4 regions of the Blautia sp. HA9023 genome follow, and region 2 is predicted to be linked to each of the others. Evidence: predicted binding sites of a transcription regulator. Region 2 holds the regulator's gene; each other region holds the start of a gene.
What was found. The regulator Rex, encoded in region 2, represses fermentation and respiration genes when NADH is low (regulators of the CRP and FNR family bind a similar motif). The targets are predictions, from matches to a motif close to ATTGTTAANTANTTAACAAT.

Region 1: the regulator Rex is predicted to act here: its motif matches at 1,058-1,077, upstream of gap (type I glyceraldehyde-3-phosphate dehydrogenase).
Region 3: the regulator Rex is predicted to act here: its motif matches at 766-785, upstream of AC04Q6_RS02500 (CoB--CoM heterodisulfide reductase iron-sulfur subunit B family protein).
Region 4: the regulator Rex is predicted to act here: its motif matches at 1,173-1,192, upstream of AC04Q6_RS16385 (iron-sulfur cluster assembly scaffold protein).

Annotation. Positions count from the first base shown of each region.
Region 1 is NZ_JBWLUR010000010.1:361,638-363,840, forward strand. Features, by position in the region: gene gap (type I glyceraldehyde-3-phosphate dehydrogenase) at 1-1,014, opposite strand, end outside; gene AC04Q6_RS17155 (histidinol-phosphatase HisJ family protein) at 1,275-2,093, shown strand; gene AC04Q6_RS17160 (hypothetical protein) at 2,168-2,203, shown strand, end outside.
Region 2 is NZ_JBWLUR010000001.1:234,385-236,587, reverse strand. Features, by position in the region: gene AC04Q6_RS01055 (NAD(P)H-hydrate dehydratase) at 1-300, opposite strand, end outside; gene AC04Q6_RS01050 (NAD(P)H-hydrate epimerase) at 254-664, opposite strand; gene AC04Q6_RS01045 (redox-sensing transcriptional repressor Rex) at 726-1,373, opposite strand; partial or broken gene AC04Q6_RS01040 (ABC-F family ATP-binding cassette domain-containing protein) at 1,588-2,203, shown strand, end outside.
Region 3 is NZ_JBWLUR010000003.1:94,317-96,519, forward strand. Features, by position in the region: gene AC04Q6_RS02495 (L,D-transpeptidase family protein) at 1-414, shown strand, start outside; gene AC04Q6_RS02500 (CoB--CoM heterodisulfide reductase iron-sulfur subunit B family protein) at 849-1,643, shown strand; gene AC04Q6_RS02505 (4Fe-4S dicluster domain-containing protein) at 1,640-2,029, shown strand; gene AC04Q6_RS02510 (CoB--CoM heterodisulfide reductase iron-sulfur subunit A family protein) at 2,034-2,203, shown strand, end outside.
Region 4 is NZ_JBWLUR010000010.1:182,967-185,169, forward strand. Features, by position in the region: gene AC04Q6_RS16380 (GGGtGRT protein) at 1-237, opposite strand, end outside; gene AC04Q6_RS16385 (iron-sulfur cluster assembly scaffold protein) at 278-970, opposite strand; gene AC04Q6_RS16390 (TraX family protein) at 1,217-1,954, shown strand.

The DNA of each region.
Region 1 (2,203 bases), on a different contig from region 2:
GTTCAGAAGTTTTCCGAAGTGCTTGATTGTACGAACCATCTGGCTTGTGTAGGAGTTCTCGTTGTCATACCAGGAAACTACCTGAACCTCTGTTGTGCCATTCTCAAGTGGAAGTACCATTGTCTGAGTAGCATCGAAGAGGGAACCAAATCTCATACCAACGATATCGCTGGATACGATCTCATCCTCGTTGTATCCGAAGGACTCATTGGAAGCTGCTTTCATAGCTGCGTTGATCTGCTCTTTAGTAACGTTTCCTTCAACTACTGCTGTAAGGATTGTTGTAGAACCTGTTGGGGTAGGTACACGCTGTGCAGAACCGATAAGTTTGCCGTTAAGCTCTGGGATAACAAGTCCGATAGCTTTAGCAGCACCTGTGCTGTTCGGAACGATGTTAACTGCAGCTGCACGGGATCTTCTCAGATCGCCTTTTCTCTGCGGTCCGTCAAGTGTCATCTGATCGCCTGTGTAAGCGTGGATTGTGCACATGATACCGGATTTGATCGGTGCAAGATCGTTAAGAGCCTTAGCCATTGGTGCAAGGCAGTTTGTTGTACAGGAAGCTGCGGAGATGATCTTGTCCTCGTTTGTAAGACCCTGATGGTTTACGTTGTAAACGATTGTCTTAAGGTCGTTTCCAGCCGGAGCGGAAATAACTACGTGCTTAGCACCTGCATCGATATGAGCCTGAGCTTTGTCTTTGGATGTGTAGAAACCTGTGCACTCAAGAACTACGTCTACACCGATCTCTCCCCATGGAAGCTCTGCAGCGTTAGCCTTAGCATAGATTTTGATCTCTTTTCCGTCTACTGTGATGGAATCCTCGCCTGCTGTTACTTTATCAGCAAGAGCATATCTTCCCTGTGTAGAATCATATTTTAATAAGTGAGCAAGCATCTTAGGAGATGTAAGATCGTTGATTGCTACGATCTCAAATCCTTCTGCTCCAAACATCTGACGGAATGCAAGACGACCGATACGTCCAAAACCATTAATTGCAACTTTTACTGCCATGATAAATTCCTCCTATGAATTGAATGGTGATTTAAATCGTTCCTTTGTTAAAGAAACATCAACCTGTCTCATATTGTACCTAATTCCAAACAAAAATTCAAGAGCTATTTATAAAAAAGCACATTAAAATAAATATTAAGAAAATTTATGAAAAATGTGTTATAATTCTGTGAGAGAAATCTCTGTCCTGCCAGCTCTAAATTTCAAAGCAGGTACAGCATCTGTTGCACACTCGTCAGACTTGAATATGGAGGTACAAAATGGGCCAGAAAATTTTATGGGACTGTCATATGCATTCCTCTTTTTCCGCAGATTCCGAAACACCCATGGAAGATATGATCCAGACTGCGGTTGATAAAGGTCTTACTGGAATCTGTTTTACCGAGCATCTTGATCCGGATTACCCGGAAACACCGGAAAATCTGGACTTTTCACTGGATATCCCGGCATACCGCCAGCGTCTTTTTGAACTGGCTGATGCTTTCCGGGACCAGATTTCTGTAAATTTCGGAATCGAACTGGGACTTCAGCCTCATCTTTCCGAATCTTTTTCCGGACTTCTGAAAGAAATCCCTTTTGACTTTGTTATTGGTTCTTCCCATGTGGTGCACGGATATGATCCCTATTATCCTTCTTATTTTGAAGGCCGGAAAGAATCCGCCTGCTATATGGAATATTTTGAATCCATTCTGGAAAATATCGCCGCATTTGATAAAATGGATGTCTACGGACACATTGATTATGTAGTGCGTTACGGCCCCAATCAGAACCGTCAGTACTCCTATGGCCGCTATAAGGAAATCCTGGATGAAATTCTGCGTACACTGATCCGCAAAAACATCGGAATTGAACTGAATACCGGAGGTTATCACTACGGTCTTGGAGAACCCAATCCATGTGTGAATGTAATCCGCCGTTATCGTGAACTTGGCGGCGAAATCATTACCATCGGTGCAGACGCCCACACCCCGGATAAAATTGCCTATGCTTTTGACAGGGCAGCCGATGTTCTCCGTGACTGTGGCTTTTCCTATTATACTGTGTTCAAAAACCGTCAGCCGGTTTTTCACAAACTGTAGATCTATTTCTCTCTCCAGTCAGAGAGTTTACATTTTATACCGAAAATACCAATTTATTTAAGGAGGAACTCTATATGTCAACAAAAAGACTCCAGAAAAAGAAAGCTGCC
Region 2 (2,203 bases):
ATCTTCTTTCTCCAGACATCTCGCCGATGCTTTTACAGCTTCCTGCTCATAGATCCCAATGTCAGCTATAACGATCTTTCCCGCATACAGCCTTCCCGGATAAAAACAAAGACCTCTTTTCCGGTAACCAAAAGTAACGGTAAGATCGGCACTGAAGGCAATTCCCATTTCCAGGCCAGTATCTCCGTTCACTCCTGATGGGATGTCAACAGCAATTTTTTTCGCCCGGGCACTGTTCATCTCGTGGATGATCTCAGCATAATGTCCCTCGATCGGACGCGCCAGGCCTACGCCAAACACGGCATCTGACTATAGTAGTATATTCATCCCAGGCCGGGTTATTCACTTCCGGGACCTGATAACCTGTAGCGATCTTATACTGAAGCAACGTTTCCCTGGTCATTTTTTCTTTGTTTCCGGCCATATAAAATTCAGCCCGAACACCTTTCAGATGAAATAATCTGGCAATGGCAATACCATCTCCTCCGTTATTTCCACTCCCGCATACCACCAGGATCTTCTCGCTCTTCCCAAGATATTTCTCTGTTTCCTCAACTACTTTCAACGCTGCCCGCTCCATCAGAACTTCAGAAGCAACCCCGATCTTGTGGATCGTAGCATTATCCAGCTTCTTCATTTCTTCGCAGGTAACAATTTTTTTCATGCTGCACTTTGCCTCCCCTCTTTAACAGAGAAAGCTGCCGTTTCCGGCAGCCCGCTAAAATTTATTTCTCTACATGTTCCTGCCTGTATTTGCTCAGATTATAAGACAGTGTCATCAGGCTCTCAGAAAGATGCACGTTCTCTACAATCACATCATCCGGTGTCTCAAGATCAAGATGTGCAAAATTCCAGATTGCCTTGATCCCGTTCTCCACCAGAATATCTGCCATTTCCTTGGCCTTATTCTTCGGAAGAGTGAGAATTGCGATCTCTACGTTATTTTCTCTCAGGAAGAATGGAAGTTCGCTGAGCATCTGGATCTCAAGTCCGCGAACCGCAATGCCTTCCAGCACAGGATTTACGTCAAAGATTCCTACCAGCTTAAATCCCCTTTTCTCAAAATCCACATAATTGGCAAGTGCCTGTCCAAGATTACCGGCACCCAGGATGATCATTGGGTGGGCGATATCCAGTCCCAGGATCTTACCGATCTCTGTATAAAGATAATGTACATTATAGCCATACCCCTGCTGCCCGAAACCGCCGAAATTATTAAGATCCTGACGGATCTGAGAAGCTGTGGTATGCATCTTCTTACTTAATTCATTGGAAGAAATACGCTCTACATTGTCTTCCATCAGCTCTCCTAAGTAGCGGTAATAGCGTGGCAGACGCTTAATCACCGCTTTCGAGATTTGTTTTGTCTCCACGATAGTTTCCCTCCTTACTTTACACTAGGTTAATTATACCGAATTGACATTTTCCTGTCAATCAAACTTGTAAGTTATGTACAAATTTCTTCATATTTTTTTTAAAAATTGATTTTTTCTTTGAATTCCTGGCGGTTTCCGTTATAATAAGTGGAGGATTTTCCCTGTTTATTTACTATTCAGGGATAATTCTTTATACAGGAGGACAGTTTTTATGATTTTATCATGTCAGAATATATGCAAAGCTTTTGGCGAAAAAGTAATTTTAAATGATGCATCTTTTCATATTGAAGACCGGGAAAAGGCAGCTCTTATCGGATGTAACGGTGCTGGAAAGACTACTCTTCTTCGTATCATCATGCAGGAGATTTCCGCGGATTCCGGCACGGTAGTACTTGCCCGGGACAAAAATATCGGCTATCTTGCCCAGTACCAGGATATCCACGGACACCATACTATCTACGAAGAGCTTCTTACCACCAAACAGCATATTATCGATATGGAACGCCGTATCCGTAATATGGAGCAGGAAATGAATACCGTAAAAGGCGATGACCTGAACCGCCTGATGGAGACATATACCCGCCTCACCCATCAGTTTGAACTGGAAAACGGCTATGCTTACAAAAGTGAGCTCACCGGTGTCCTGAAGGGTCTTGGTTTCACGGAAGAAGATTACGACAAACAGATCGAGAAACTTTCCGGAGGCCAGAAAACCCGTGTGGCACTTGGAAAGATGCTTCTCTCCAAGCCGGATATCCTTCTTCTGGATGAGCCTACCAACCACCTGGATATGGAAAGCATCTCCTGGCTGGAAACTTATCTTCTGA
Region 3 (2,203 bases), on a different contig from region 2:
AGCAAAACCGGTTATCAGAGAAACGGAACTGACGATCTTGCAGGCAGCTACATAGAAGTCAGCCTGGATGCCCAGCATCTGTGGCTTTATAAAGATGGAAACCTTGTGACAGAAACGGATATTGTCAGCGGAAAACCGGTGAAGGGCCGGGAAACATACCGTGGTGCATGGCCCATTGCTTATAAGGCAAGTCCTTTTAATCTGACCAGCGCGGAATATGGATATGATGTAAAGGTCAATTACTGGATGCCTTTTGTCTACGGACAGGGCCTTCATGATGCTTCCTGGCAGTCTTCTTTTGGGGGAAACCGGTATAAGACCAACGGAAGCCACGGATGTATCAACCTGCCAAAGAATCAGGCGGCACTGATCTATGAGACGATTGATGCGGGATACCCGATCATTATTTACTGATTGAAAAAGAAAACAGTCACCTGGTCTAAAGCCGGGTAATCTGGCCGGATGAGTCAGATAGACTGAGATTATATTAAAAAAGCTTCGGAGAAATCCGGAGCTTTTTTATGCCACAGGAAATTACAACACCGTGTCAGTAATGAGAAGAATTTTCAAAAGTGTGTTAAAAAAAACACAAGAAATTATCGGAAATGACTTGTAGAAATAAGAATATCGTGTTATGATGGTTCAAGAAATCGAGCTAATACACTTCTTAATTGCGGAGGAAGAGTGTTTTACCTCTTTTATTTGAGTACTTTTAAGAAAAATTCTCAAGTAAGTGTTAGTCAGGTTTCCTTTTTTTATGTATATATTGTTAAAAAATAAACAATATTTAGATAAAAAAGATGCATTTAAACCGTCAGATTTTAGACTAAGAAAGGATAATGAAAAGTATGAAGTACAGTTATTATCCGGGTTGCACCCTGAGAACAAAGGCCAAAGATCTGGATGAGTATGCCAGAGCCAGTGCCGCAGCCCTTGGGTTTGAGCTTGAGGAGATCGAGGACTGGCAGTGCTGCGGTGGTGTTTATCCCCTTGGCACAGATGAGATCGCCACAAAGCTTTCCTCCGTCCGTGCGCTGAACCAGGCAAAAGAAAAAGGCCAGGATCTGGTGACGATCTGCTCAGCCTGTCATCATGTGATCAAGCGTGTCAATGATGATATGAAAAATGTGGAAGATATCCGGACCAGAGCCAACAATTATATGCAGCTGGAAGCTCCCTATGAAGGAGAGACAACCGTTCTCCATTATCTGGAAGTTCTCCGGGACAGAGTCGGTTTTGATAAACTGAAAGAAAAAGTAGTAAATCCTTTTACCGGAAAGAAGATCGGAGCCTATTACGGATGTCTGCTTCTGAGACCTGGAAAGATCATGGCATTTGATGATCCGGAAAATCCAAGGATCATGGAGGATTTTATCCGTGCCCTTGGCGCTGAGCCTGTGATCTATCCTTACAGAAATGAATGTTGTGGAGGATATATATCCCTGAAAGAAAAAGAAATGTCACAGAATATGTGTGAAAAGATTGAAGAAAGCGCAGCAGGCTTTGGTGCAGATATGCTGATCACTGCCTGTCCGCTCTGCAAATACAATCTGAATAAAAATTCCGGAAATAAAATGCCGGTTTACTATTTTACAGAGCTTCTGGCAGAAGCCCTTGGCGTCAAAGAGGAGGTGGCAAAATGAGAGATAACCATTCTGCTGCGGAAAAAATAAAGGAGATCAGCGGGACCAATCCTCTGAAATGTATGAAGTGTGGCAAATGCTCTGCTACCTGCCCATCCTTTGACGAGATGGATATCAAGCCTCATCAGTTTGTGTCCTACGTGATCAATGAAAATATCGAAGCACTTGTAAATTCAGCATCCCTTTGGAAATGCCTTTCCTGTTTTGCCTGTGTGGAGCGCTGTCCGCGAGACGTAAAACCCGGAAAGATCATTGACGGGGCAAGACAGCTGGTTGTTCGGGAAAAAGGCGGAGACTATCTTTCACCAAATGAAATTCCGGAGCTTCTTGATCCGGAGCTTCCTCAGCAGCTGCTTGTAAGTGCGTTCAGAAGATACAGGAGGTGAGAAAGTGCAGAGAATCGGTGTATTTGTCTGTCATTGCGGAAGTAATATTGCCGCTACGGTAGACGTGAAAAAGGTTGTGGAGATCATTGCAAAAGAGCCAGGAGTTGTCCATGCAGAAGATTATCAGTATATGTGTTCCGAAGCAGGACAGTCCAGGATCCAGGAAGCTATCCG
Region 4 (2,203 bases), on a different contig from region 2:
TGCTGCTGCGTCAGCGGCTCTTCTGCAGCCTTTTTTGATTGCGATCGCTGCACCTACTGTGTAAGCCCAGCAAGCGTTCTCGAAGCAGATCGGCTGAATTCCTTTGATCTGATCGTAAACGTTCAGACCTGCGTCTTTAGTGATTTTCTCAGCTTCTTCGATAGAAGCGATTCCATAGCTGTTTAAAACAGAATTGATCTTGTCAATTCGTCTCTCATATGATTCAAATAAAGCCATTTCCTGTAACCTCCTGATATTTTTACCTTACGAAGTGTAATTACTCTTTTCTTGGGTCGATGATCTTAACAGCATCTGCAACACGGCCGTACTGACCTTTTGCTTTCTCCCATGCTGTGTTCGGGTCATCACCTTTCTTAATGAAGTCAGTCATTTTTCCAAGGCTTACGAACTGGTATCCGATGATCTCATCGTCCTCATCAAGAGCGATACCTGTAACATAACCCTCAGCCATCTCAAGGTAACGAGGTCCTTTTTTCAGAGTTCCATACATTGTACCAACCTGAGAACGAAGTCCTTTTCCAAGGTCTTCAAGACCAGCTCCTACTGCAAGTCCGTCCTCGGAGAATGCAGACTGGGAACGTCCGTAAACGATCTGAAGGAAAAGCTCTCTCATAGCTGTATTGATTGCATCACATACAAGGTCTGTGTTCAGTGCCTCCATTACAGTAAGTCCTGGAAGGATCTCAGCAGCCATAGCAGCAGAATGAGTCATTCCTGAACATCCGATTGTCTCAACAAGTGCCTCCTGGATGATTCCCTCTTTTACGTTAAGGGACAGCTTACAGGCACCCTGCTGTGGAGCACACCAGCCTACACCGTGTGTGAATCCGGAGATATCCTTTACTTCTTTTGCCTGAACCCATTTTGCTTCTTCCGGGATCGGAGCGGCACCATGATGTACGCCCTGTGCCACTGGACACATTTCTTCTACTTCGCGTGAATAAATCATTTTAAAACTCCTTTCAAGTATAGATTGACCGATGTTATTGAGAAAAAAAGTTCGATAACACCCTACGGCTATTTTCTCACAAAACCTTTGTTTCGTCCAGTCATATTTGATAAATTTTTGCCATAAAACGCATAATATTGGAAGTTATTCTGGCAGTATTGCATGCCTAACTGTCAAATATTTCTGGCAACTATTCTATGTATGTGATAATATATTATCAAGTTTAACCCTGGAGGTATATTTTTCATGAATGCATCTGTGGATTCTGTTTTTCCAGAAAAATACCGTATCCTCAGCGGAAGCGCCCTGAAGATGATTGCGATCATCACCATGCTGATCGATCATATCGGAGCTGTGATTTTAAGTATGTATCCGCCTGCACAGAAAGTCCTGTTTACGCTTCTCGGAAGGGAATACAGTGTGTATCTTATTTTCCGCGATATCGGCAGAGTGGCTTTTCCCATCTTCTGCTTTCTCCTGCTGGAAGGTTTCCGGCATACCAGGAGCCGTTTCCGCTATGGACGGAATCTCCTTCTTTTTGCTCTGATCTCAGAGATTCCCTGGAACCTGATGTTCACAAACACACTGCATTATGAAAGACAGAATGTGTTTTTCACGCTTTTCCTGGGATACCTGGCGTTTTGTGCCATCGAATATTTTAAGGATAAGCGCTTGATACAGCTTCTCTGTATCCTGGGACTGCTTGTTGTTTCCATTTTTCTGAAAGCAGATTACGGATGGCGGGGATATATTTTTCTCCTGATCATGTACTATATGCGAAACGATAAGCCCGGGCAGGCGATCCTTGGAAGCTGCTGGCTTTACTATGAATGGAGAGCCTGTTTCGCCTTTCTGTCCATTAACCTGTACAATGGGGAGAGGGGATTTATCCACGGAAAAGCGGCGAAATATTTCTTTTACTGGTTTTATCCAGTCCATATTATGGGACTGGTGATACTTCGACAGATTTTATTTCTGTCTTAATTCTTTTTTTCTTATTATCTTATATGGATGTGCGTGTTGTATGTGAAAAGTTTTGAGATTTCAGTTCTGCACTTTTCCAGTGGGGAGTTCTGAGAGGAGAAAGCACTCAGAGTTGCGAAGCCCGTTTTTCTCCCCTCAGGCACCCCTCTTTCCGGGCACGCAATTCGGCCAGGCCCCTTCATAATGTAACACTCCTGGTTCGGTCCTGTATTCCACTTCTATCACCCATTTATCACTGTGCCGATTATA